DNA from 2 places in the Pseudaminobacter sp. Soil_N_29 genome. Region 2 is predicted to be linked to the other one. Evidence: riboswitches for the same ligand, from Rfam matches in the RefSeq annotation. Region 2 holds a riboswitch; the other holds the start of a gene.
The links. Region 2 has a riboswitch for S-adenosylmethionine ahead of metA (homoserine O-acetyltransferase MetA). Riboswitches for the same ligand answer to the same signal wherever they lie in the genome.

Region 1: another riboswitch for S-adenosylmethionine. It lies ahead of AC3A4H_RS03725 (O-succinylhomoserine sulfhydrylase); the one in region 2 lies ahead of metA (homoserine O-acetyltransferase MetA).

What each region holds. Positions count from the first base shown of each region.
Region 1 covers NZ_JBDGLC010000001.1:783,375-794,834, reverse strand. The annotation lists gene blaOXA (class D beta-lactamase) at 1-592, shown strand, start outside; gene phoU (phosphate signaling complex protein PhoU) at 726-1,445, shown strand; gene AC3A4H_RS03765 (GcrA family cell cycle regulator) at 1,755-2,288, opposite strand; gene AC3A4H_RS03760 (acetylornithine transaminase) at 2,658-3,842, shown strand; gene argF (ornithine carbamoyltransferase) at 3,875-4,792, shown strand; gene AC3A4H_RS03750 (Hsp33 family molecular chaperone) at 4,946-5,935, shown strand; gene AC3A4H_RS03745 (GIY-YIG nuclease family protein) at 5,950-6,237, opposite strand; gene apaG (Co2+/Mg2+ efflux protein ApaG) at 6,494-6,886, opposite strand; gene AC3A4H_RS03735 (CDP-alcohol phosphatidyltransferase family protein) at 7,032-7,637, shown strand; gene AC3A4H_RS03730 (DUF922 domain-containing Zn-dependent protease) at 7,713-8,318, shown strand; gene AC3A4H_RS03725 (O-succinylhomoserine sulfhydrylase) at 8,707-9,897, opposite strand; SAM riboswitch at 9,942-10,018, opposite strand; gene AC3A4H_RS03720 (2'-deoxycytidine 5'-triphosphate deaminase) at 10,097-11,188, shown strand; gene AC3A4H_RS03715 (polysaccharide biosynthesis protein) at 11,227-11,460, opposite strand, start outside.
Region 2 covers NZ_JBDGLC010000009.1:111,087-122,546, reverse strand. The annotation lists gene AC3A4H_RS19730 (cupin domain-containing protein) at 1-404, opposite strand, end outside; gene gloB (hydroxyacylglutathione hydrolase) at 401-1,168, opposite strand; gene AC3A4H_RS19720 (class I SAM-dependent methyltransferase) at 1,284-2,039, shown strand; gene AC3A4H_RS19715 (MFS transporter) at 2,043-3,329, opposite strand; gene AC3A4H_RS19710 (TetR/AcrR family transcriptional regulator) at 3,401-4,030, shown strand; gene AC3A4H_RS19705 (AI-2E family transporter) at 4,044-5,246, opposite strand; gene metA (homoserine O-acetyltransferase MetA) at 5,489-6,421, opposite strand; SAM riboswitch at 6,476-6,554, opposite strand; gene hisC (histidinol-phosphate transaminase) at 6,881-7,993, shown strand; gene AC3A4H_RS19690 (prephenate/arogenate dehydrogenase family protein) at 7,997-8,941, shown strand; gene AC3A4H_RS19685 (DUF2125 domain-containing protein) at 9,193-10,203, opposite strand; gene AC3A4H_RS19680 (gamma-glutamylcyclotransferase) at 10,337-10,849, shown strand; gene AC3A4H_RS19675 (lysophospholipid acyltransferase family protein) at 10,900-11,460, opposite strand, start outside.

The DNA.
Region 1 (11,460 bases), on a different contig from region 2:
CGAGCACACGCCGGCCTGGGACTATCGACCCGAATTCAACGCGGTGAAGCGCGATCACAAGACTGTGGACCCCGTCATCTGGGAAAGGGATTCCGTCCTGTGGTTCTCACGCGAGATCACCCGCCATCTCGGCGAGAAGCGTTTCGCCGGTTACATCTCTAAACTTGGATACGGCAACGCCGATGTGTCGGGCGATCCGGGCAAGAACAACGGCCTCACCGATTCCTGGCTGCTATCCTCGCTGAAGATCTCGCCAGACGAGCAGGCCGAGTTTGTCCGGCGCATGCTTGCCCGCGAGCTTGCCGTGTCGGACAAGGCCTACGCGATGACCGACGCCATCATCCCCCGGTTCGAAGCCGGGGACGGCTGGGTCGTGCGCGGCAAGACGGGAACCGGCTGGCTTCGCGGCAAGGACGGCAAGGGAGACAGGAACCGCCCGCTGGGCTGGTTTGTCGGCTGGGCCGAAGGGCAGGGTCGCCGCGTCGTCTTCGCCCGCATGCAGGTCGGCATGGGCAAGTCCAGCTCTCCCAAGGGGCCCATGCTCCGGGCACAGTTCCTGGAGGAATTGCCGCGGTTGATGAAGCGACCCTGAGCGGCAGCCCGAATATTGCGCCGTCTCACCATTTGAGCTGCCGGAGCTTTCTTTTATCCGTCATGCGACTAGCCTATGATTGTTTGATTCAGGATCGCGTTTTCCTGGCAGGCTTTTGAAGAGAGACTCCTTCATGCAGTCGCATCACACCGTCCGCGCCTATGACGACGAGCTGAAATTTCTCACACGCAAGATCGCGGCGATGGGCGGCCATGCCGAGCGCCTTGTCGACCAGGCGGTCGCAGCGCTTGTAAATGCCGACGTCGCGCTGGCCCGCAGGGTCATCGCCGACGACGCCATTCTTGACGACGCGCAGCGCGAGATCGACGACAAGTCGATCCTCATCATCGCCAGGCGCCAGCCGGTGGCGGCGGACCTGCGCGAGATCATCGGCGCCATCCGCATTGCCGCCGACCTGGAGAGGGTGGGGGACCTCGGCAAGAACCTGGCCAAGCGCGTGGTGGCGGTGGCTGAAGGGCGCCAGCCCGTCAGCCTGTTCCGGGGCCTGCAGGCGCTGGCCGAGCTTGCGCTGACCCAGCTCAAGCAGGTGCTCGACGTCTACGCCTCGCGTTCGGTCGAGCGCATCGAATTCGTCCGCGACCGCGACAACCAGATCGACGCCATGTACACCTCGCTGTTCCGCGAGTTGCTCACCTACATGATGGAGGATCCGCGCAACATCACGCCCTGCACGCATCTGCTGTTCTGCGCCAAGAACATCGAGCGCATCGGCGACCATGCCACCAATATCGCCGAAACCATCTACTACGTGGTCACCGGCGACCAGATGCCGGCCGACCGCCCCAAGCAGGACAAGAGCCATCGCATAACGCTGCCTGTGGAGCACAGGTAGCGTTCGACCGCACGCCTTATCCGCCGCTGCCGTAATCGCAAAGCTTTTTGCCCCCTCTAGCGTGCGTCGGCGCTCGTCGGCGCAGTGCCTTACCCCCGTCGTCCTCCGGCCGGAGCACGAGCGAAGCGAAGTGCGGAGGTTCCGGGGACCCAGGCCTCGGACTTGCAGCCGGCAGTCAGGCGGGGATTGTCCACGCCTCACCGGAGAAGCGCCCGTGTCGCCGTGTCTTGTATCGGCGGCCCAGCCCGGCCCCAAACAAAAACGCCGGGCTTTGAGCCCGGCGTAGCATGCAGCCTGGAAGCCGGCGCCTTAGCGCGCGCGGCGGCGCTCGGCGGCGGGCTGGAACGCGATCTTGGCGTGGTACTTGCAATAGGGGCCGGTTTCGCCGGACTCGTTGCCGCAGAAGTGGAATTCTTCCGTCAGCGGGTCGCCGTTCGGCCATTTGCAGGTGCGCTCGGTAAGCTGGATCAGCTGCAGCCGGCGCGAGATCGGCACCACCACGTCCTCGGTCGGGCGCAGATACTGGCGGGCCACCGGCTCGGCGTCGAACTGGGCCTGCAGCGCGGTCGCGCCGATCGAAGGCGTCAGGATGCGGGGCTGCGCGGGCGCTGGGGCGGCCGCCGGGCGGGCCGGGGCCTTCACGGTGGTGGCCGGCTGGACAGCCTTCTTCTGGCGCGCAGGGGCGGCGGTGGCGCGGCCGCGGCTGGAGAGCTTCAGCCTGTGCACCTTGCCGATCACCGCGTTGCGGCTGACGCCGCCGAGTTGCGCGGCGATCTGGCTGGCACTGAGACCTTCGGCCCATAATTTTCGGAGGGTTTCGACCCGTTCGTCAGTCCAGTTCATGAGAACGTGCTCCTACAGCAGTGCGCGACTCGGAATCCATCAGCGTCCCGACCATGGTCAGGACGACACCACATATGCTCGGGTGATTGGGTTGCCGCACCAAATCTAGTTATTGCTGGCTCGCAAATTACCTTATCGGTAGACTCGGTGACAAGAGTCTGTTCTGCCACAAGAATCGGTTTTTTGGGTTTTCCCCAACTTGCCTGCCGCTGACACGGGTCTCGGCCATGGTCTGGCCCAGTGTATTTTCGGGGCTCTTGCGTGGAGGTGCGCAGTTTTCATTGACTTCCTGGTCTAAAAAGAAATATGCCTCCTAAAGGCCGCCAATTGGGCGGCTTTTTGGTTTTTCGGCACCCGGAGACGCAAATAATGAGCGGTTCGGCGCTTTACGAGACTTTCGCACGCGCACCCCTGGCATTCGAAAGGGGCGAAGGCTCCTGGCTTATCACGCAGGACGGCGAGCGATATCTCGATTTTGCCGGCGGCATCGCCGTCAATTCGCTCGGCCATGGCCATCCGAAGCTGGTGGCGGCGCTCACCGAGCAGGCCGGCAAGCTCTGGCACACCTCCAACCTCTACGAAATCCCCGGCCAGACGCGGCTGGGTGAGCGGCTGGCCGCTGCCACCTTCGCCGACAAGGTGTTCTTCACCAATTCGGGCGCCGAGGCGCTGGAATGCGCCATCAAGACCGCGCGCCGCTACCAGTATGTGAACGGCCATCCGGAGAAGTTCCGCACAATCACCTTCGAGGGCGCCTTCCACGGCCGCACCCTGGCGACCATCGCCGCCGGCGGCCAGCAGAAGTATCTGGAAGGCTTCGGCCCCAAGGTCGACGGCTTCGACCAAGTGCCCTTCGGCGACATGGAAGCGCTTGAAAAGGCGATCACGCCGGAGACGGCCGCGATCATGATCGAGCCGGTGCAGGGCGAGGGCGGCATCCGCGAGGTGCCGGCGGCACTTTTGAAGCGCCTGCGCGAACTGTGCGACCAGCATGGCCTGCTCCTGATCTTCGACGAGGTGCAGAGCGGCATCGGGCGCACCGGCAAGCTGTTCGCCTATGAATGGTCGGGCGTCGCGCCCGACATCATGGCCATTGCCAAGGGCATCGGCGGCGGCTTCCCCGTGGGCGCCTGTCTGGCCACCGAGGCTGCGGCTTCCGGCATGACCGCCGGCGTGCACGGCACCACCTTCGGCGGCAATCCGCTGGCCATGGCGGTGGGCAACGCCGTGCTCGACGTGGTGCTGGAAGACGGCTTCCTCGACGACGTCAGCCGCAAGGCGCTGGTGATCAAGCAGGGCCTGGCGGCAATAGCCGACGAGTTCCCGGACGTCATCGAAGGCGTGCGCGGCTCCGGCCTCATGCTCGGCCTGAAGTGCAAGCTGCCCAACACCAAGGTCAACGCCGCCCTGCGCGACGAAAAGCTGCTGGCGGTGCCCGCCGGCGACAATGTCGTGCGCCTGCTGCCGCCTCTCACCGTCTCCGACGACGAGATCCGCGCCGCCCTGGACCGCATCCACGCGGCCGCCAAGGGCCTGTCCGCAGCCGCCGCATAGGGCATATACGAAACAGCCTTCAGGGGTTCGACATGACAGGTGGTATCCGCCACTTCACCGACCTTTCCACCGTCTCCGCAGACACGCTGCGCGGCATCCTCGACGATGCGGTCGCGCGCAAGGGGCGCCTGAAAGCCGGCGAGCGTTCGCGACCTCTCGACGGCAAGGTTCTGGCGATGATCTTCGACAAGCCGTCGACGCGCACTCGCGTGTCGTTCGACGTCGGCATGCGCCAGCTCGGCGGCGAGACCATCATGCTCACCGGCACCGAGATGCAGCTCGGCCGTTCCGAGACGATCGCCGACACCGCCAAGGTGCTGTCGCGCTATGTCGACGCGATCATGATCCGCACCACCTCGCATGAGCGGCTGGTCGAGCTCACCGAGAACGCCACCGTTCCGGTCATCAACGGCCTCACCGACGACACCCACCCCTGCCAGATCATGGCCGACGTGATGACCTTCGAAGAGCATCGCGGCCCCGTCGCCGGCAAGACCTTCGCCTGGGTGGGCGATGGCAACAACGTGCTGCATTCGCTGATGCAGGCCTCGGCCCGCTTCAGCTTCAATCTCAACATCGCCGTGCCGGAAGGCAGCGAGCCGATGCAGGACTTCATCGAGTGGTCGCGCGAGAACGGCGCCACGCTGAAGTTTACGCGCAGCGCCGAGGAGGCCGTCGAGGGCGTCGATTGCGTCGTCACCGACTGCTGGGTCTCGATGGGCCAGGAGCATCGCGCCCGCGGGCACAATGTCTTCCTGCCCTATCAGGTCAACGAGGCGCTGATGAAGCGCGCCAAGTCCGACGCGCTGTTCATGCACTGCCTGCCCGCCCATCGCGGCGAGGAAGTCACCGACGAGGTCATCGACGGGCCGAATTCGGTCGTCTTCGACGAGGCCGAAAACCGCCTGCACGCCCAGAAGGCGGTGCTGGCCTGGTGCCTGGGCGCCTGATCCGTTCCGTCCGCGCGGGCGGTTTTGCAGCTCAGAAGCTTGATCCGGCGCGTGGCGATGCCTATTTGCCCCGGATCATACCCGCTTTGATGTCTGAACCAGCGGCTCCGGCGCTTCGTCCCGCCGGCAGGCCGCCACAAGGAATTGGATCCATTGGCTGATAAAGAACTCAAGCTCGGCGAATTCGGCGTGGCCGGCGACGATAATGTCGTGCCCTTCGAGGTCGGCCCGCTCGACGTGCGCGGCCGCATCGTGCAGCTCGGGCCCCTGCTTGACCAGATTCTCGCCCGTCACGAGTACCCCGAGCCCGTCGCGCGCCTTCTGGCCGAGGCGGTGGTGGTGACCGTGCTGCTCGGCACTTCGCTGAAGTTCGAGGGCAAGTTCATCCTGCAGACCCGCACCGACGGGCCCGTCGACATGCTGGTGGCGGATTTCGCCACGCCGCATTCGGTGCGCGCCTATGCCCGCTTTGACAATGAGCGGCTGGAAAGGCTGATGGCGGCTGGCGAAAGCTCGCCCGAAACGCTGCTGGGCAACGGCGTGCTGGCGCTCACGGTCGACCAGGGTCCGCACACCCAGCGCTACCAGGGCATCGTCCAGCTCGACGGCATCACGCTGGAGGAAGCGGCCAAGACCTATTTCCGCCAGTCCGAGCAGATCCCAACCGACGTCCGGCTTGCCGTGGGCAAGCAGGTCGTGCCGGGCGCGGGTGGCCGCGAATACTGGCGCGCCGGCGGCCTCCTGGCGCAGTTCCTGCCCAAGGCGCCCGAGCGCATGCGCGCGCCCGACATCCATGGCGGCGACGGCGACACCGACCTGTCGCCGCGCGAGGTCGCCGACAATTCCTGGCAGGAACTGCTGGCGCTGTCGGCCACTGTCGAGCCGACCGAACTGCTCGACCCGACCGTCGGCTCCGAAAGACTGCTCTACCGCCTGTTCAACGAGCACGGCGTGCGCGTGTTCGACAGCGTCGAGGTGCTCGACCAGTGCTCCTGTTCGCGCGAGAAGGTGCGCGGCATTCTCGGCGGTTTTTCAGCCGAGGAGATCGCCGACAGCGTGGAAGACGGCCTCATCCGCGTGAACTGCGAATTCTGCTCGAAGAAATACGAGTTCGAGCCGGACGAGTTCACCGAAGCGGTTTGATCTGTCCTCCGGCCTCACCAGCCGGAACCCCGCAGGAGTTCGTTCCAGTCGGGGTTGGAAGCTTCTATCAATTCGATCTTCCACTGACGCAGCCAGCGCTTGAGTGACTTCTCGCGCTGGATCGCGTCGCGGATGTCGAAATGTTCCTCGTACCACACCAGCCGATGCACGCCGTACCGCGCCGTGAAGCGCGATCCCTTGCCCTCCTTGTGCTCCGGGATGCGGCGGCCAAGGTCGTTGGTCACGCCAATATAGATCGTGCCGCGTTTCTGGCTGGCTGTCATGTACACATAGCCCGTCATGGCCGCACGGTAGCGGATCGGTCCAAGGACGCAATCCTGCATGTTTGATTGATGCGTTCCGGCATGGATCCTCGGGTCAAGCCCGAGGATGACGAAGGCAGAGGCGTCTCTGCAAGGCACCTACCGGCGAAAGTTGGCAGTGACATTTTTCGGTTCGTCATCCTCGGGCTTGACCCGAGGATCCATGCCGTAATCTCGCGGCAACGCACCGTTGCTGTCAGAAAGCGCTCACGCACGCCGACGCATTACCGCCGCGTCAGTTCACCGTGTGGGCCGTTCCAGGCAGATCCAGTGAAAAGGCCGGAATCTCCACGTCGAACAACTCGTCGCGTTCGTTGCGCATGGTGTAGCGCCCCACCATGATGCCCGAGGGCGTGGTGAGCGGGCAGCCGGACATGTATTGGTAGCTGTCGCCGGGGTTCAGCTCCGGCTGTTCGCCGACGACGCCCGAGCCGCGCACTTCCTCCACCCGGCCGCTCTCGTCGGTGATCTGCCAGTAGCGCGACAGCAACTGCACGAATTCGTCCGACTGGTTGGCAATGGTCACCCGATAGCCCCAGACATAGCGGCTTTCCGCGGGGTTTGAGCGTTCCTCGAGATAGAACGGCTCCACGCTCACCTCGATGTTGCGCGTTACGGCGCGGTACATGGCAGTCGCACTCCTAAGTTCCCGAAAGAATCCGCCCTGAGCGGCAGACGGTCAACGGCTTTGGTTCATCTTCCTCGTGATTGTGATTTCCCCATGGCGGCAATTGGCGTCTATTGGGCGCAATGACGCAGCAGGGGGTAGGCGGATGCTGGACGGTTGGGCGCGCAAGCGCATCGACCCGGTGCTGGATGCAGGCGGGGTCCTTCTGGCGAGGGCCGGGGTATCGGCCGATGCGGTGACGTTCGTCGCCTTTGGCGTCGGGCTCCTGGCTGCTGCGGCGATTGCCAAGGGCTGGTTCCTCACCGGGCTTGCGCTGCTGCTTGCCAGCCGGTTGGGCGACGGGCTGGATGGCGCGGTGGCGCGTGTAAACGGCCGCACCGATCGCGGCGGCTATCTCGATATCGTGCTCGACTTCGCCTTCTATGGCGCCATTCCGCTCGGTTTCGTGCTGGCCGATCCTGCGGCCAATGCGGTTGCCGGCGCAGTGCTGCTGCTTTCCTTCTACGTCAACGGGTCCACCTTCCTTGCCTATGCAGTCATGGCCGAACGGCGCAAGCTGCCGGGCAAGCCGCGGGGCGAGAAGTCGCTGTTCTTCACGGCGGGCCTCGCCGAAGCCACCGAGACGCTGGCGGTCTTCACTGCCTTCTGCCTGTTCCCGGGCTGGTTTCCGGCCATTGCCTATGCCTTTGCCGCGCTCAGCTTCTACACCGCGCTGTCGCGGATAGTGCTGGCGGCGCGCACATTTCGATGAAGGCCTCATGCCGCATTGCAAGCCGCACCTGCCGCGCCTAGCTTCCGCGCGCATCGAAACTCCCGGGGGATTCGCGTGAACACGGCAGTCCGAATTTGCCTGCTGGCGGCCTTCGCCTTGTCGCTGCCCGTCGTCGCCCACGCCGAGTGGCAGGCGGTCGAGAAGGTCGAGACCTACGCCGTGTCGGGCAAGACGGGCGCCGAGCTCTACGCCTCGATCGGCGAGCGTGGCCCGAAGGTGGGCAGCCTTGGCGTCCGCACAATCGCCCACACCAATTTCAAGCTTACCTGGTCGCGCAAATACGAGCCGCAGAAGGACGGCGCCTGCACGCTGGTTTCAGCGGGGCCCAACCTCACCATCACCTACCTGCTGCCCCGGCCGAACGGGAAACTGCCGCCCGCCATCCGCGCGAACTGGGAAGCGTTCTATGCAGGGGTTGAGGCGCATGAGCGGGTGCATGGCGACCACATCAAGGACATGGTGAAAGAAATCGAGCAGCTGAGCATCGGCTTTTCCGTTCCCGACGATGCCGGTTGCAGCAAGGTCCGCGAAGAGCTGACGAAGCGCCTGGCGGAAATCTCGCTGGCGCAGCGCCAGCGCAGCCGCGACTTCGACCGCGTCGAGCTCAGCGACGGCGGCAACGTCCACCAGCTCATCCTTGCATTGGTGAATGGCGGATAGGCCGCAGGCGTGGCCCCAATCCCGTCATCTTCGGGCCGGAGCCGGCGATTGGCGCCGGTCGCCCCCCTCGTTATCCTCGGGCTGGAGCACGAGCGACAACGGCCAGACGCGAAGGCGGGCGTGGCGATGAATAGGTGCGAGCCTCGATCCACGAGGTGGGATGACGCGCAAGGCGATCGCGTATGTCACGGCTTACCCCCACTCCGCCTCGCTTCGCTCGGCACCTCTCCCCCTCAAAAGGGGAGAGGAAGGGAGCCAGCGTCGCGGACGGCGTTTCCTCTCCCCCGTCGAGCGGGGGAGAGGTGGTTTGCGCAGCAAACCGGAGTGGGGGTCGAACTCAATGTGCTCTGCCCTCAAGGGGAGGGAGGGCGCCGCGCCGCTTGGGGCTTTACGCCGCTGCCTTCAGTGCGCCGTCGATGTCCTTCAGAAGGTCGTCGATATCCTCCAGCCCCAGCGAAAGGCGCAGTGTGCCGTCGCCGATGCCGAGTTCGGCGCGCGCCTCGTCGGTCAGGTTCTTGTGCGTGGTGGTGGCCGGATGGGTGATCAGGCTCTTGGAGTCGCCGAGATTGTTGGAGATCAACACAATGTCGAGCGCGTTCTCGAAGGCGAAGGCCGACTTCTTGCCGCCCTTGAGATCAAAGCAGATCAGCGTCGAGCCGCCCGACATCTGCTTCTTGATGATGTCGGCCTGCGGGTGGTCGGCGCGGCCGGGATAGATCACGCGCGCCACCCCCGGCCGCCCGGCCAGGAAATCGGCGATCTTGGCCGCGCTTTCAGTCTGCTGGCGCACGCGCAGCGGCAGCGTCTCCAGCCCCTTCAGCAGCGTCCAGGCGTTGAACGGCGACAGGCTCGGGCCGGTGTGGCGGAAATAGTCCTGCAGGTTCTCGTCGATCCACTGCTTGTCGGACAGGATGACGCCGCCCAGGCAGCGGCCCTGGCCGTCGATATGCTTGGTGGCCGAATAGACGACGATATGCGCACCCAGCTCCAGCGGCTTCTGCATCAGCGGCGTGGCGAAGACGTTGTCGACGATGAGGCGGGCGTTGATCGAATTGGCCAGTGCAGCCACGGCGGCGATGTCCACCACCTCCAGCGTCGGGTTGGTCGGGCTTTCGAGGAAGAACACCTTTGTGTTGGGACGCACCGCCTTTTCCCAGTTGGCGATCTCGCGGCCGTCCACCAGCGTCGCCTCGATGCCGTACCGAGGCGCCAGCGTCTCCACCACCCAGCGACAGGAGCCGAACAGCGCGCGCGCAGCCACGATATGGTCGCCGGCCTTGAGGCTGCACAGGATAGCCGCTGTCACCGCAGCCATGCCCGAGGCCAGCGCGCGGGCGTCCTCGGCGCCTTCCAGCGCGCACATGCGCTTTTCGAACATGTCGACGGTCGGATTGGCGTAGCGCGAGTAGATGAAGCCCGGCGCCTCGCCCTTGAAGCGCGCCTCCGCCGCCTCGGCGGTGTCGTAGACATAGCCCTGGGTCAGGAACATCGCCTCGGCGGTTTCGCCGAATCCGGAGCGCAGCACTCCAGAATGGACGAGTTGGGTTGCAGGCTTCCAGTCGCGCTTGTTTTTTGTCATAGCCTTGATCCAAACACAAAAAAACCGGCCGCGAAGAGTCGCATGCCGGTGCACGAGCGGCCCTTTAGCGACTTGTTTAACGTGGCTGCAAGCCGACCGGCAAATCACCACGGGGATAAAGCCCATTTAGACCTCGTGCCGGCTTGCGTCAATGATCTACATCATTAAACGTCCTTCGATCATTTCAGCGGAGCAGGCATTGGCGAAGGCAGGCATTCTTCCGGATCAGGAGATCTCGGCACTCTTCCAGTCGGGAGCACTGGTTTCCGCTCGCCCGCTCGACACCGACCAGATCCAGCCGGCCAGCCTCGACCTGCGCCTGGGCGAAAAGGCCTACCGCGTGCGTGCGAGCTTCCTGCCGGGCCCCGGCCACAAGGTTGCCGAGAAGCTTGACCGGATCAAGCTGCACGAGATCGACCTGACGCAGGGCGCCGTGCTGGAAACCGGTTGCGTCTACATCGTGCCGCTGCTGGAAAGCCTCTCGCTGCCTCAGGCGATCTCGGCTTCGGCCAATCCGAAGAGCTCGACCGGCCGCCTCGACATTTTCACTCGCGTCATGACCGATCACGGCCAGGAGTTCGACAAGATCGCGGCCGGCTACTCCGGGCCGCTCTATCTGGAAGTCAGCCCGCGCACCTTCCCGATCATCGCGCGCACCGGCTCGCGCCTGTCGCAGATACGCTTCCGTATTGGCAACGCGTTGCTGACCGAGGCCGAGCTTCACGAATTGCATCAGGCGGAAACGCTGGTCGCCTCCGAGACGCCCAACATTTCTGGCGGCGGCATCGCGCTGTCCATCGATCTCCAGGGCGACAAGGACGGCCTGATCGGCTACCGCGCCAAGCATCACACCGGGCTGATCGACGTCGACAAGCGCGCGGCGCAGGACCTGCACGATTTCTGGGAACCGCTCTACCGGCGCGGCGCGGGCGAGCTGGTACTCGACCCTGACGAGTTCTACATCCTCGTCAGCCGCGAGGCGGTACATGTGCCGCCAGGCCATGCGGCCGAGATGACGCCTTTCGACCCGCTGGTCGGCGAATTCCGCGTCCACTATGCCGGCTTCTTTGATCCCGGCTTTGGCCATTCCGCCGCCGGCGGCACCGGAAGCCGTGCGGTGCTGGAAGTGCGCAGCCACGAGGTGCCGTTCATTCTCGAGCACGGCCAGATTGTCGGCCGTCTCGTCTATGAGCACATGCTGTCGCGGCCGAACGCGCTCTACGGAACGGATCTCGGGTCGAACTATCAGGCGCAGGGCCTGAAGCTTTCCAAGCATTTTCGCACCGCCTGAAACGGGCGGTCGCGCTGCCCGTTGAAGCTGAAGGCGGGTCAATTAAGTTCCGAGGTGTCCGCCTCGAGGACCTCGATCGAGGAGGGCCTGGCTGCCCGGTATTCGGGCACCAGGTGCGACAGGAGCTCGATTACCCTGTCGGCATCTTCGCGCGCCGCCGCAGCCTCCAGGCTGGCAAAAGTGCGGTGCAGCAGCGTCTTGTCGATCACGCGCGGCGAGGCGATCACATAGCCTTCGTCGGTCTTGGCGTCCCGCACTTCCGAGGGATCGAA
Region 2 (11,460 bases):
AACTGCGAGAACTCGAAGCCCGGCGCGACCGTGCAGCCGACAAGGGTCCACTCGCCGAGGCTTTTCGCCGTCTGCCATACGCCTGCCGGCACGATCTGCTGCGGGCGCTCGCCGGCGGCAAGATCCGGGCCGAGGCGATGGCGGGTCACCTCGCCGCCTTCCTCGTGCATGGTGATCTCCAGCGTCGCGCCGGCATAGAAGTGCCAGACCTCGGCCGCATCCTTCACCCGGTGCCAGGCTGAAACGTCGCCCGCCTCGAGCAGGAAATAGATCGCGGTGGAATGGCCGCGCGGGTTGAAGGCAGTCGCGTCGCGGAAGGTCTGCACATACCAGCCGCCCTCGGGATGCCGCTGCATGCCTAGCGTTTGGATGATGGCTGCAGCGGTCATCTCGGCCGGCATCAGAACAGGTCCTTGCGCTTGCGGATTTCGGCGAACACCGCCTCGTCGGCGGCATTTTCCATGCCGAGATTCCGGCGGATCGCCGGGTCGTGCCAGCGCAGGAACGGGTTTGTGGCAAGCTCCTCGCCGATGGTGGTGGGCAGCGTCGGCTTGCCCTCGGCGCGCAGGCGGTCGATCCGGGCGGCGCGTTCCTTAAGCGCCGAGTTGGTGGGGTCGATGGTCAGGGCAAAGCGCGCATTGGCCTGCGTGTATTCGTGGCCGCAAAACACCTTCGTCTCCGGCGGCAGGGCGGCAAGCTTCTTCAGCGATTCGAGCATCACCGCCGCCGGGCGCTCGAACAGCCGCCCGCAGCCGAGCGCAAACAGCGTGTCGGCGGTGAACACCACATTTGCCGTGGGGATGTAGTAGGACACATGGCCGGCGGTGTGGCCCGGCGTGGAGATGACATAGACGAGGTGGCTGCCGAAGGGGATGGTGGCGCCTTCCTCCACGCCGTGGTCGATACCGGGGATCTTTTCGGCTTCGGCCTTCGGCCCCACGATGCGCAGGCCAAAGCGCTGTTTCAGCGCCAGATTGGCCTCGACGTGGTCGCCGTGGTGATGGGTGGTGAGAATCATCGTCGGCTTCCAGCCGGTGCGCTGGACCGCGGCGAGAATCGAGGCTTCCTCCGGCGCGTCGATCAACGCCGTCTGTCCGCTTGCGGCGTCGTGCACCAGCACGCCGAAATTGTCGCTGCGGCACATGAATTGTTCGAACTCGAGCGTCATAGCTACTCTCCTTGCTGTCGGGGACGATAGGGCGGCGGGTGCCTTCTGTCATCCCCGCGGCGCTTCCAGGAAGGCTTTGTTGAACTCGCCTCGCAAGGTCGCTACCGTCGGCTCCATGAATTCGGACATCGTCGACCTGCGCTCCTTCTACGGCACGCCGCTCGGCCATGCGGTCGCAGACGCGATCGGCATGGCGCTGACCTCGATCTGGGCCAGCATTCCCAGCGAGCGGCTGGTGGGGCTTGGCTATGCGCTGCCCTGGCTCGACCGATTCGGCGCCGATGCCGAGCGCGTCTTCGCCTTCATGCCGGCCACGCAAGGTGCGGTATCCTGGCCGCCGGCGCAGCCTTCGGCTACGGCGCTGGTGTTCGACGAGGAACTGCCGCTGCCCGATGCTTCGATAGACCGCATGCTTTTGGTGCATTCGCTGGAGCACGCCGAAAATCCGCGCGAGACGCTGAAGGAGATCTGGCGGGTTCTGGCGCCGGCCGGGCGCGTCGTCATCGTGGTGCCGAACCGGCGCGGCGTCTGGGCCCGCTTCGAACACACGCCCTTCGGCACCGGGCGGCCGTTTTCGCGCGGCCAGCTCATGGAACTGTTGCGAGACGCGAATTTCACGCCCGCCGCCTGGACGGAGGCGCTGCTGTTTCCGCCCTCGCACAGCGGCCTCGTCATGCGCTTCCACAACCTGCTGGAGCGCACCGGCCGCCGCTTCTGGCCGATCTTTTCCGGCGTCGTCGTGGTGGAGGCGCAGAAGCGCCTGTATCAGGGCGTGCCGGTGGCCCAGCGCGCCTCGCGCCGGGTCTTCGTGCCGGTGTTGACGCCGCAAGGCATCAGCGGCCACGCCAGGAAAGCCGCGAAAGGCCGTTAGGCTTCACGCTGGCTGCGGCGCCCGGCGGCGCAAGGTCTCGCTCGGGTCGATAAGCAGCGAAAGCGCGGCGGCGGCGATCGCCGTCATGCCGGCGATCTGGAAGGCCAGCGCATAGTCGCCCTGCATCTCGCGCAAGGCACCGCCGAAATAGGCGGCGGTGGCCGCGCCGATCTGGTGGCCGGCCACGATCCAGCCGAATACCAGCGGCCCCGAGCGGTCGCCGAAGGCTTCGTTGGAGAGCCTGAGCGTCGGCGGAACGGTGGCGATCCAGTCGAGCCCGTAGAGGACGGCAAAGATGGTCAGGCTGGTGCCGGAGAAGCCGGAAAGGGGCAGATAGACCAGCGCCAGGCCGCGTATGCCGTAATAGATACCGAGCAGCTTGCGCGGGTCGAAGCGGTCGGTGAGCCAACCAGACAGCGTGGTGCCGACGAGGTCGAATATGCCCATCAGGGCAAGCAGGCTCGCCGCGCGCACTTCCGGAATGCCCATGTCGCCGCAGAAGGCGATGAGATGGGTGCCGACCAGCCCGTTGGTGGTGAAGCCGCAGATGAAGAAGGTGGCGAAGAGATACCAGAACACGCGCGTGCCCGCCGCCTGCCTGAGCGTGCCGAATGTCACGGTCAGGAAGTTGCCGCTGGCGGCGAGCGATGGCTGCTCGATCTCGCCCGGCTCGGCGCCATAGCGGCTGATGCCGATGGAGGCCGGGCGTTCGGGCACCAGCAGATAAACCAGCGGGATGAGCGCGGCGGTTGCGACCGAGACCGCAATCACCACCGGCTGCCAGCCGCCGGACTGGGCAATGGCGGCGAGAAAGGGCAGGAACACCAGCATGCCGGTGGCGCTGGATGCCGACATAAGCCCCATCATCAGGCCGCGATTGGTCTTGAACCAGCGGTTGACGATCGTTGCGCCGAGCACGGAAGCCACCGCGCCCGAGCCGATGCCGGAAAACACGCCCCAGCTTGCGATCAGGTGCCAGGGCTCGCTCATCAGCAGGCTGGCCCCGGTGGAGGCCGACATCAGCGCCAGCGAGGCGAGCAGAGTTCGGCGCAGGCCCACGCGCTCCATCAGCGCGGCGGCGAAGGGGCCGGCAAGTCCGTAGAGGAAAATGCCGATCGCCGCGGAAAGCGAGATCACGTCGCGGCGCCAGCCGAAGGCTTCTTCCAGGGGCAGCATCAGAACGCCCGGCGCCGAGCGCAGGCCGGCTGCGATCAGCAGCGAAAGGAAGATCACCGCCACGACCACGAAGGCGTAACGCTGGCCAAAGGGACGCTTTTGAACTAAGCTCATGTTACTGACCGGTACGTTGCGGGTCGTCTTTTTTACGTACCGGTCAGTAACAAAGTCAAGAGAGCCAGTGCATGTCGACCAAGACGAGCATCACGAAGCTGCCAGATGCTGCCAGGCCGGACGCAGCCCAGCAACCGCCGCGCGCAGCCGAGCGCATATTGGGCGCGGCCCGCAACCTGTTCTATCGCCAGGGCATCCGCGCCATCGGCGTGGACGAGATCGTGCGCCAGGCGGGCGTGACCAAGCCGAGCCTCTATCGCAGTTTCTCGTCCAAGGACGAACTCGCAGCGTCCTATCTGCGGCGCTACGAGGCGGAGTTCTGGGAGCGCTTCGACAAGGCGGTGGCCGACCATCCAGGCGATCCGCGCAAGCAGATCCGTGCTTTCCTGGAAGGGGTAGGCCAGCGCGCCGTGCAGCCGGACTACCGCGGCTGCGGCATGACCAATGCCGCGATCGAATATCCGGAGCATGGCCACCCGGCGCGGCTGGTCAGCGAAGCCAACAAGCGCGAGTTGCGCCGGCGCCTGCGCGCCATGGCGGCTGAGATGGGCGCGGAAGATGCCGACAGACTCGGCGACGGGCTGCTGCTCTTGATCGAGGGCGCCTATGTCTCGGGCCAGCTGTTCGGACCCGGAGGGCCTGCCGCGAGCGTGGCCGACAACGCCGACCGTCTGATTGCGGCGAGCCTGAAGGCGCGCTAGCAAGCCGGCAGGATTATTCCGAACTCACGAGCCGTTTCGGCTCCCGCTCGGGCAGAAGTTCCTCGGTTGCCTGGACTACGCCGCCCGCAGGGCTTTCGGCGGGGTCGAGTTCGCGCAGCCATTCGCGCCAGATCGCGACCAGAAGCGCCATCAGCACCGGGCCGATGAACAGGCCTAGGAAGCCCATAGTCTTCACGCCGCCCACAAGGCCGAAGAAGGTGGGCAGGAAGGGCAGCTTGATCGGGCCGCCGACCAGCCTGGGCCGCAGTGTCTTGTCGACGATGAACAGCTCGATCGAGCCCCAGGCAAACAGCCCGACGCCGGCGATGGGCGTGCCGCGCGCGACCAGATAGGCCGAAACCAGCGTGAACGACAGCGGCGCGCCGCCGGGGATGAGGGCCATGACGCCGGTGAGCACGCCGAGCGTGACCGGCGAGGGTACGCCGGCGACCCAGTAGGCGGTGCCGAGCACCACGCCTTCGCCGATGGCGATCAGCGTCATGCCGGTGACGGTGGAACTGATGGTTGCCGGCACCACGCGGGAAATGCGTTCCCAGCGGGTCGGCAGGATGCGCTCGCCGAACTTGTCTATCTGCCTGGCGAAGCTTTCGCCGTCGCGATAGACGAAGAACAGCGCAATCAGCATGAACAGCAGCGTCAAAAGCAGGTTGAAGGCGCCGCCGCCGGCCGCCAGAACGCCGCGATAGATGCTCCCGATATTGGCGCCGCTGACGATCTGGATAAGCTCGCCGATGGCGCCTGGGTGGCCGATATGGCGCACCCATTGCTGGTCCAGCCATTCGCCCACGGCTGGCAGCGCGGTCATCCATTCGGGCGTCGGCGCGCCGTTGCGGTTGGTTTCGACCGCCCAGCTGAACCATTCCCGCACTTCGTTGACGGTGTAGGTTCCGGCCAGAACGATCGGCACCACGAGGAAGGTGATGATGAAGACGAGCGCCAGCGTGGCCGCGACGGTGCGACTTCCGCCCACGGCGTCGCGCAGCCGCTGGTAGAGCGGCCAGCTCGCAAAGGCGATGACGAGCGCCGCGAGCACCGGTACCAGGAAGCCGTTGAAGAAATAGACGCCCGCCGCGATGATCAGCACCAACAGCCATCGGGCCGCCGTGAGCGGCGGGATGAGCGGGATGCGGGCGGGCGTGGAAAGCCCGAGCAGGCGAGGTTCCCGCTTCGAGGGCCCGAGTTCCTGTTCGCTCAAATGCCTTTTCTCCTCAGCGTTGACGCGGCGTCTTCTTCACTACTCTCTTGCGCGGGCCGCACCAAGGGATTTCGCGCAAGGGGGAGCATCTGCCGCACGCCGGAAGCTCGGGGCCCGGCGAAGTCGACTGCCGAAAGCATAGCAGCGGAAGCGTACCGCTTTGTGACCAGCCAGGAGTTTTCGCCGGACAATGCGATCCGCCGCCATTGCCGGGCGAGAGATTGCGGAAGCCTCAGCGAGGGTTATGGCCTCTCGGGAGAACTTCCGACGTTTTCCAGGTCGTAGGGCGTTGTCTGATAGACCTGGTTGATCCAGTTACCGAACAGAAGATGGGCGTGCGAACGCCACCGGTTCAGCGGCCGGCGGGCCGGATCGTCGTCGGGGTAATAGCCGTGCGGCACCTCGATTGGCGTGCCGGCGGCCACGTCGCGGTCATACTCTTCCTTGAGCGAGGTGGAGTCGTATTCGATGTGGTTGAACATATAGAGCCGGTTGCCGGTCGCCTCGGCCAGCAGGCAGGGCCCGGTCACGTCCGATTCCATCAGCAGGTCCAGCCCCGCGCCCGTGGGAATGTCGGCGCTGCGCACCTCCGTCCAGCGCGAGACGGGAATGGCGAAATCGTCCGAAAAGCCGGCCAGATAGGGCGAGGCGGGCGCATTGTTGCTATGCCGGAAGACGCCGAAGGCCTTCTTGTCGAGCGTGTACTTCGGAATGCGGTGGAAATGCCAGGCAGCCGCCATCGCCCCCCAGCAGATGAAGAACGAGGAATGGACGTGGGTGGTGGTCCAGTCGAAGATGCGCTTGAGCTCGTCCCAATAGGTGACGTCTTCGAAGTCCAGCAGTTCTATGGGCGCGCCGGTGACGATGAAGCCGTCGAACTTGCGGTGCCTGACCTCTTCCCAGGTCTGGTAGAAGGAGATGAGATGCTCCTCGGCCGTGTTCTTGGCCTTGTGGTTGCCGATGCGCACCAGCGTCAGCTCCACCTGGAGGGGGGAGGCGCCGATCAGTCTGGCGATCTGCGTTTCCGTGCGGATCTTGTTCGGCATGAGGTTCAGGAGCCCGATCTGCAGCGGACGGATGTCCTGCCGCAGCGCCGTCCGTTCGTCCATCACGGACACGCCTTCGCGCACGAGCACCTCGCGGGCGGGGAGCTGATCGGGGATCTTGATCGGCATCGCACAAACTCCAAACAAAAAAGACCGGTGGCGAAATCGCGACCGGTCCGAACGAATTTGTCGTAATCGGTCCCTTTAGCGACTTGTTTAACGTGGCTGCAAGCCGACCGGCCAAATCACCACGGAACGTTGCAGCTTTTTTACGTCCGTGCCCGGGCGGCGTCAATCACTTAGGGGTGTCGCATTGCAATTGCACCCGATGGACCCCCACCCCTAACCCCTCCCCACAAGGGGGAGGGGGACGATTTTCGGGACCGTTGCCACCCGAAACGGCGAAGGTTGGCGCCGGGCAGCCACGCCGCAAGAAACCCCTCCCCCTTGTGGGGAGGGGCAGGGGTGGGGGTATAAGCCGACCGGTGTCCTCGAGCCGAGGACCAAAAGCTTTTTCTCGACAATCCGCGCCCTGGCGGGTATTTCCCTCGCGTCCCTTTTGACCGTGGAAAGCCGGATTTTTCAGCCATGACGCAAGCGAATGACGTGGGCCGCCCGCAGCCGAAGCCAGGCATCATGGACATCGCTGCCTATGTGCCCGGCAAGAGCAGCGCGCCTGCGGGCGTCACCAAGGTGCACAAGCTGTCTTCGAACGAAAATCCGCTCGGCGCTTCGCCCGCCGCCATCGAGGCGGTGCGCGATGTGGCAGGCCGGCTCGAATTCTACCCCGACGGCTCGGCGACCAGGCTGCGCGAGGCGATCGGCGAGGCCTATGGGCTGAACCCGGCCAATATCATCTGCTCCAACGGCTCGGACGAGGTCATCGGCCTGCTGACGCAGACCTACATGCAGCCGGGCGACGAGGGCATCTTCACCGAGCACGGCTTCCTGGTCTACCGCATTTACATCCAGGCCGCTGGCGGCGTGCCGGTCGTGGCCAAGGAGAAGAACGAGACCGCAGATGTCGACGCCATCCTCGCGGCGGTGACGGACAAGACCAGGATCGTCTTCCTGGCCAACCCGAACAACCCGACCGGCACTTACCTTCCCTTCGAGGAGGTTCGCCGCCTGCACGCCGGCCTGCCCGGGCACGTGCTGCTGGTGCTGGACGCCGCCTATGCCGAATATGTGCGCCGCAACGACTACGAAGCCGGCATCGAGCTGGTCTCGAACTCGCAGAACGTGGTCATGACCCGCACCTTCTCGAAGATCCACGGGCTTGGCGGCGTGCGCCTGGGCTGGGCCTATGCGCCCGCCCATGTCGTCGATGCGCTGAACCGCGTGCGCGGGCCCTTCAACGTCAATGCCGCGGCCATCGAGGCGGGCGTGGCAGCGATGCGCGACCGCGCCCATGTCGAGCACACCGTGGCGCACAACGAGCAGTGGCTGGCATGGCTGACGGAAGAGCTGACCAAACTCGGCCTTCGCGTTACGCCCAGCGTCGGCAATTTCATCCTCATTCACTTCCCCGACGACGGGAAGCACTCGGCGGCGGCGGCCGACGACTATCTAGGCGAGCGCGGTTATATTCTGCGGCGCGTTGCAGGCTACGGTTTTCCCAACGCGCTGCGGATGACAGTCGGAACCGAAGAAGCCAATCGCGGCGTCGTCGCCGCTCTCACCGAGTTTTTGAAAAGCTAGAAAATGTCCGCTCCATTGTTTGAGAAGATCGCCCTCGTCGGCATCGGCCTCATCGGGTCGTCGCTGGCGCGGGTCATTCGTCGCGAGGGCCTCGCCGGCCATGTCGCCATCGCCACCCGCAGCCCCGACACGCTGAAACGTGCCGAGGAACTGGATCTCGGGAATTCCTACACCACCAGCGCCGCCGAGGCGGTGAAGGACGCCGACCTTGTCATCGTCTCGGTGCCGGTCGGTTCGTCCGGCGCAGTGGCGGCCGAGATCGCGCCGGCGCTGAAGCCCGGCGCCATCGTCACCGATGTCGGCTCGACCAAGGGCTCGGTGATCGCGCAGATGAAGCCGCACATGCCCCCGCACGTGCACTTCATTCCCGGACACCCGCTGGCGGGCACGGAAAAATCCGGTCCCGACGCCGGCTTTGCCGAACTGTTCGAGAACCGCTGGTGCATCTTCACGCCGCTGCCGGGCACCGACCCGGAGGCGCTGGAGAAGCTGTCGGAGTTCTGGCGCCGTTGCGGCTCCAACATCGACACCATGGACCCCGAGCACCACGACATGGTGCTGGCGATCGTCTCGCACCTGCCGCACATCATCGCCTACAACATCGTCGGCACCGCCGATGATCTCCAGACGGTGACGAAGTCCGAGGTGATCAAGTATTCCGCCTCCGGCTTCCGCGACTTCACGCGCCTGGCCGCATCCGACCCGACCATGTGGCGCGACGTGTGCCTGCACAACAAGGACGCGATCCTGGAAATGCTGGCGCGGTTCTCGGAGGATCTTGCCTCGCTGCAGCGGGCGATCCGCTGGGGCGACGGCGAGAAGCTGTTCGATCTGTTCACGCGCACCCGCACCATCCGGCGCTCGATCATCGACGCGGGCCAGGACATCGACGCGCCCGACTTCGGCCGCCAGGTCGTGGCGCATCCGGAGAAGCTGGCGAAGGGCTGAGCCCTGCTGGTTTGGGGGCTGCGTTGACAGTTGCCCCTCACTCGCTCGCGTCCTCTCCCGAAGGGAGGCAATCGCATACGATGTGATTACCCCCACTCCGCCTCGCTTCGCTCGGCACCTCTCCCCCTCAAAAAGGGGAGAGGAAGGGCGCCAGGTTCGCGGCCGGCTCTTCCTCTCCCCCGTCGAGCGGGGGAGAGGTGGCTCGGCAAAGCCGAGACGGAGTGGGGGTCGAATTCTATTGTCCGATTGCTCTACTGCAGCGGCGGCACCTGGCCGAGCTTGATGAAGCCCAGCGATGCCTTGCCCTTGACGATCTTCAGCGGCAATGACGGCTCCCTGCCGAGCAGGGAAAGGCCCATGAAGCCCTGGTGGATTTCCCGGCTCTTTTCCGGCAGCACGCCGCCCAGCACGGTAGCGAGGCCCTGAGGGTCGCGAACCTTTACCTTGAAATCGCCGTCCAGCAGGCCGTCCTGATCAACCGAGAACGGGCCGCTCAGCGAGAGGCCGGTGGTCTGGGCCGTGGAGAGGTCGAGCGTATGGATGGTGCCGGACTGGCCGCGCAGGCTCTGCGTCCGGCTGCCGATCAGCTGGACCCCGTTGTTGATGGTGAGGTCGGTCTCACCCGACAGCGGCGGCACGGTGCGGCCGTCCACGACGGACGGGTCGAGCGAGAGGCTGGAGAATGTGCCGGCGAGGTCCACGTCCGCACCGTTGGGGCGCATGTGGCCCTCGAAGGTCTCCACGGTTGCCAGGTGCGCGCCGTCAGTGGTGTCGGCGTTCAACTGACTGCCTTCCAGCGAGACGCGCTGCGGCAGCGGCTGGGCCAGCCGCACGCTGGCGCGAAGATTGCCCCAGGCGAGCGCGAGCGACCGTGCCTGCGGCACGTCGATGCGGGCAGGGCCGTCAAGCTCGGCGATGAGATGGGCGGGATCGTAGATCTGGCCCACCGAGCGGAAGCTGCCGGCGGTGATACTGATGCCGCGCGCCGGGTCCGTGAAGGCGACGCGGTCGCAGAACAGGCCGAGCCTGAACGGGAAGCCGCGCGCCACCGGGTTGGCGCAGTCGGCGGTCACGCCGTCATGGTTCAGCGCCGCGATGCGGGACTTTGCCTGCGCCTCCAGCTTGTCGGCAAGGTAGAACCAGCCAAGGCTGTAGCCGCCGAACAGCACCACGATGAAAAGCGCCAGCCACATGAAGCGGCGGCTGTAGTTTGGCTTGTGGCTGTCGTCTGACGGCATCTTGGCGAAGATCCTCTTCTTCACGGCGCTCCTTTTCGGGAGCATCCTTTTTCCGAAACGGGCCGATCCGGCAAAATCCGGTCTTTCCTTTCGGCGGCGATATTTTATGCATGGCTTCGAGGCAGCAGTGCGCTGCATTCGGAGTTGGCTTCTCGATATGGGCGATTTTTGGGTTTTTGGCTATGGCTCGCTGATTTGGCGTCCCGGCTTTGCGCATGTCGAGACCCAGCGCGCGCATCTGCATGGCTTTCGCCGTTCATTATGCGTGCAATCCTATGTCCATCGCGGCACGAAGGAACGTCCCGGCCTGGTGCTGGGGCTCGACCGAGGCGGCTCCTGTGTCGGCCTTGCCTTCCGCGTTCCCGGCGAGTTGCGCGAGGAGGTGGTGAGCTACCTGCGCGAGCGCGAACTGGTCACCAATGTCTATGTCGAGCGCACCCATGTCGTGCGCCTCGCCGCAGGCGAGAGGGTGGAGGCGCTCTGCTACATCGTCGACCGCGCGCATGAGCAATATGCCGGCAACCTCCACGAGGTCGACGCGGCGCGCATCGTTGCCGGCGCGGTGGGGCAATCGGGTCCGAACGAGGAATATGTGCTCAATACGCTCCGGCATCTGGAAGCGCTCGGCATTCGCGACCACTGGCTGGAAGCTGTGGCGCGGCGGCTCTAGACAATCGGCCCTCGCCAGGCGTGAGGGCCGAGGGCTGAGGAAAACGGGCCCTAGACCTTCGCGCCCAGTTCCTTCAGCCGCTCCACGGCGGTCGGCGGCAGCGGCGGCGGGTTTTCCGACCTTGCCGCCTCGATGAGAAGCTGGTCGCAGGCGGCTTCCGTTTCGGCGATAAGCCGCTGCATGAACTCCTCCTTGCCCAGCCCTGGCGGGATCGGCGGCAGGAAGCGCGCGTGGATGGTGCCCGGATGGCGCAGGAACTTGCGGCGCGGCCAGTAGAGCCCGGCCACATGCGCCACCGGCACCACCGGCAGGTTGAGCTGCGAATAAAGCTCCACGATGCCCCACTTGTAGGCGGGCTCGGCGCCGGGTGCGCGGCGGGTGCCTTCGGGATAGATGATGAGCTGGCGGCTGTTGCGGGCAAGCTCGGCCTTGGTGGCGGCCACGGCGGCCTTCAGCGCCTTGGAGCGGCTGCCGCGATTGACCGGGATCATGCGCATCTTGGCGATGTACCAGCCGAAGAAGGGAATCCAGGTCAGCTCGCGCTTGAGGATGTAGAGCGCGTCGGGAATGTAGGGCAGGAAGGCGATGGTGTCCCAGAAGGACTGGTGCTT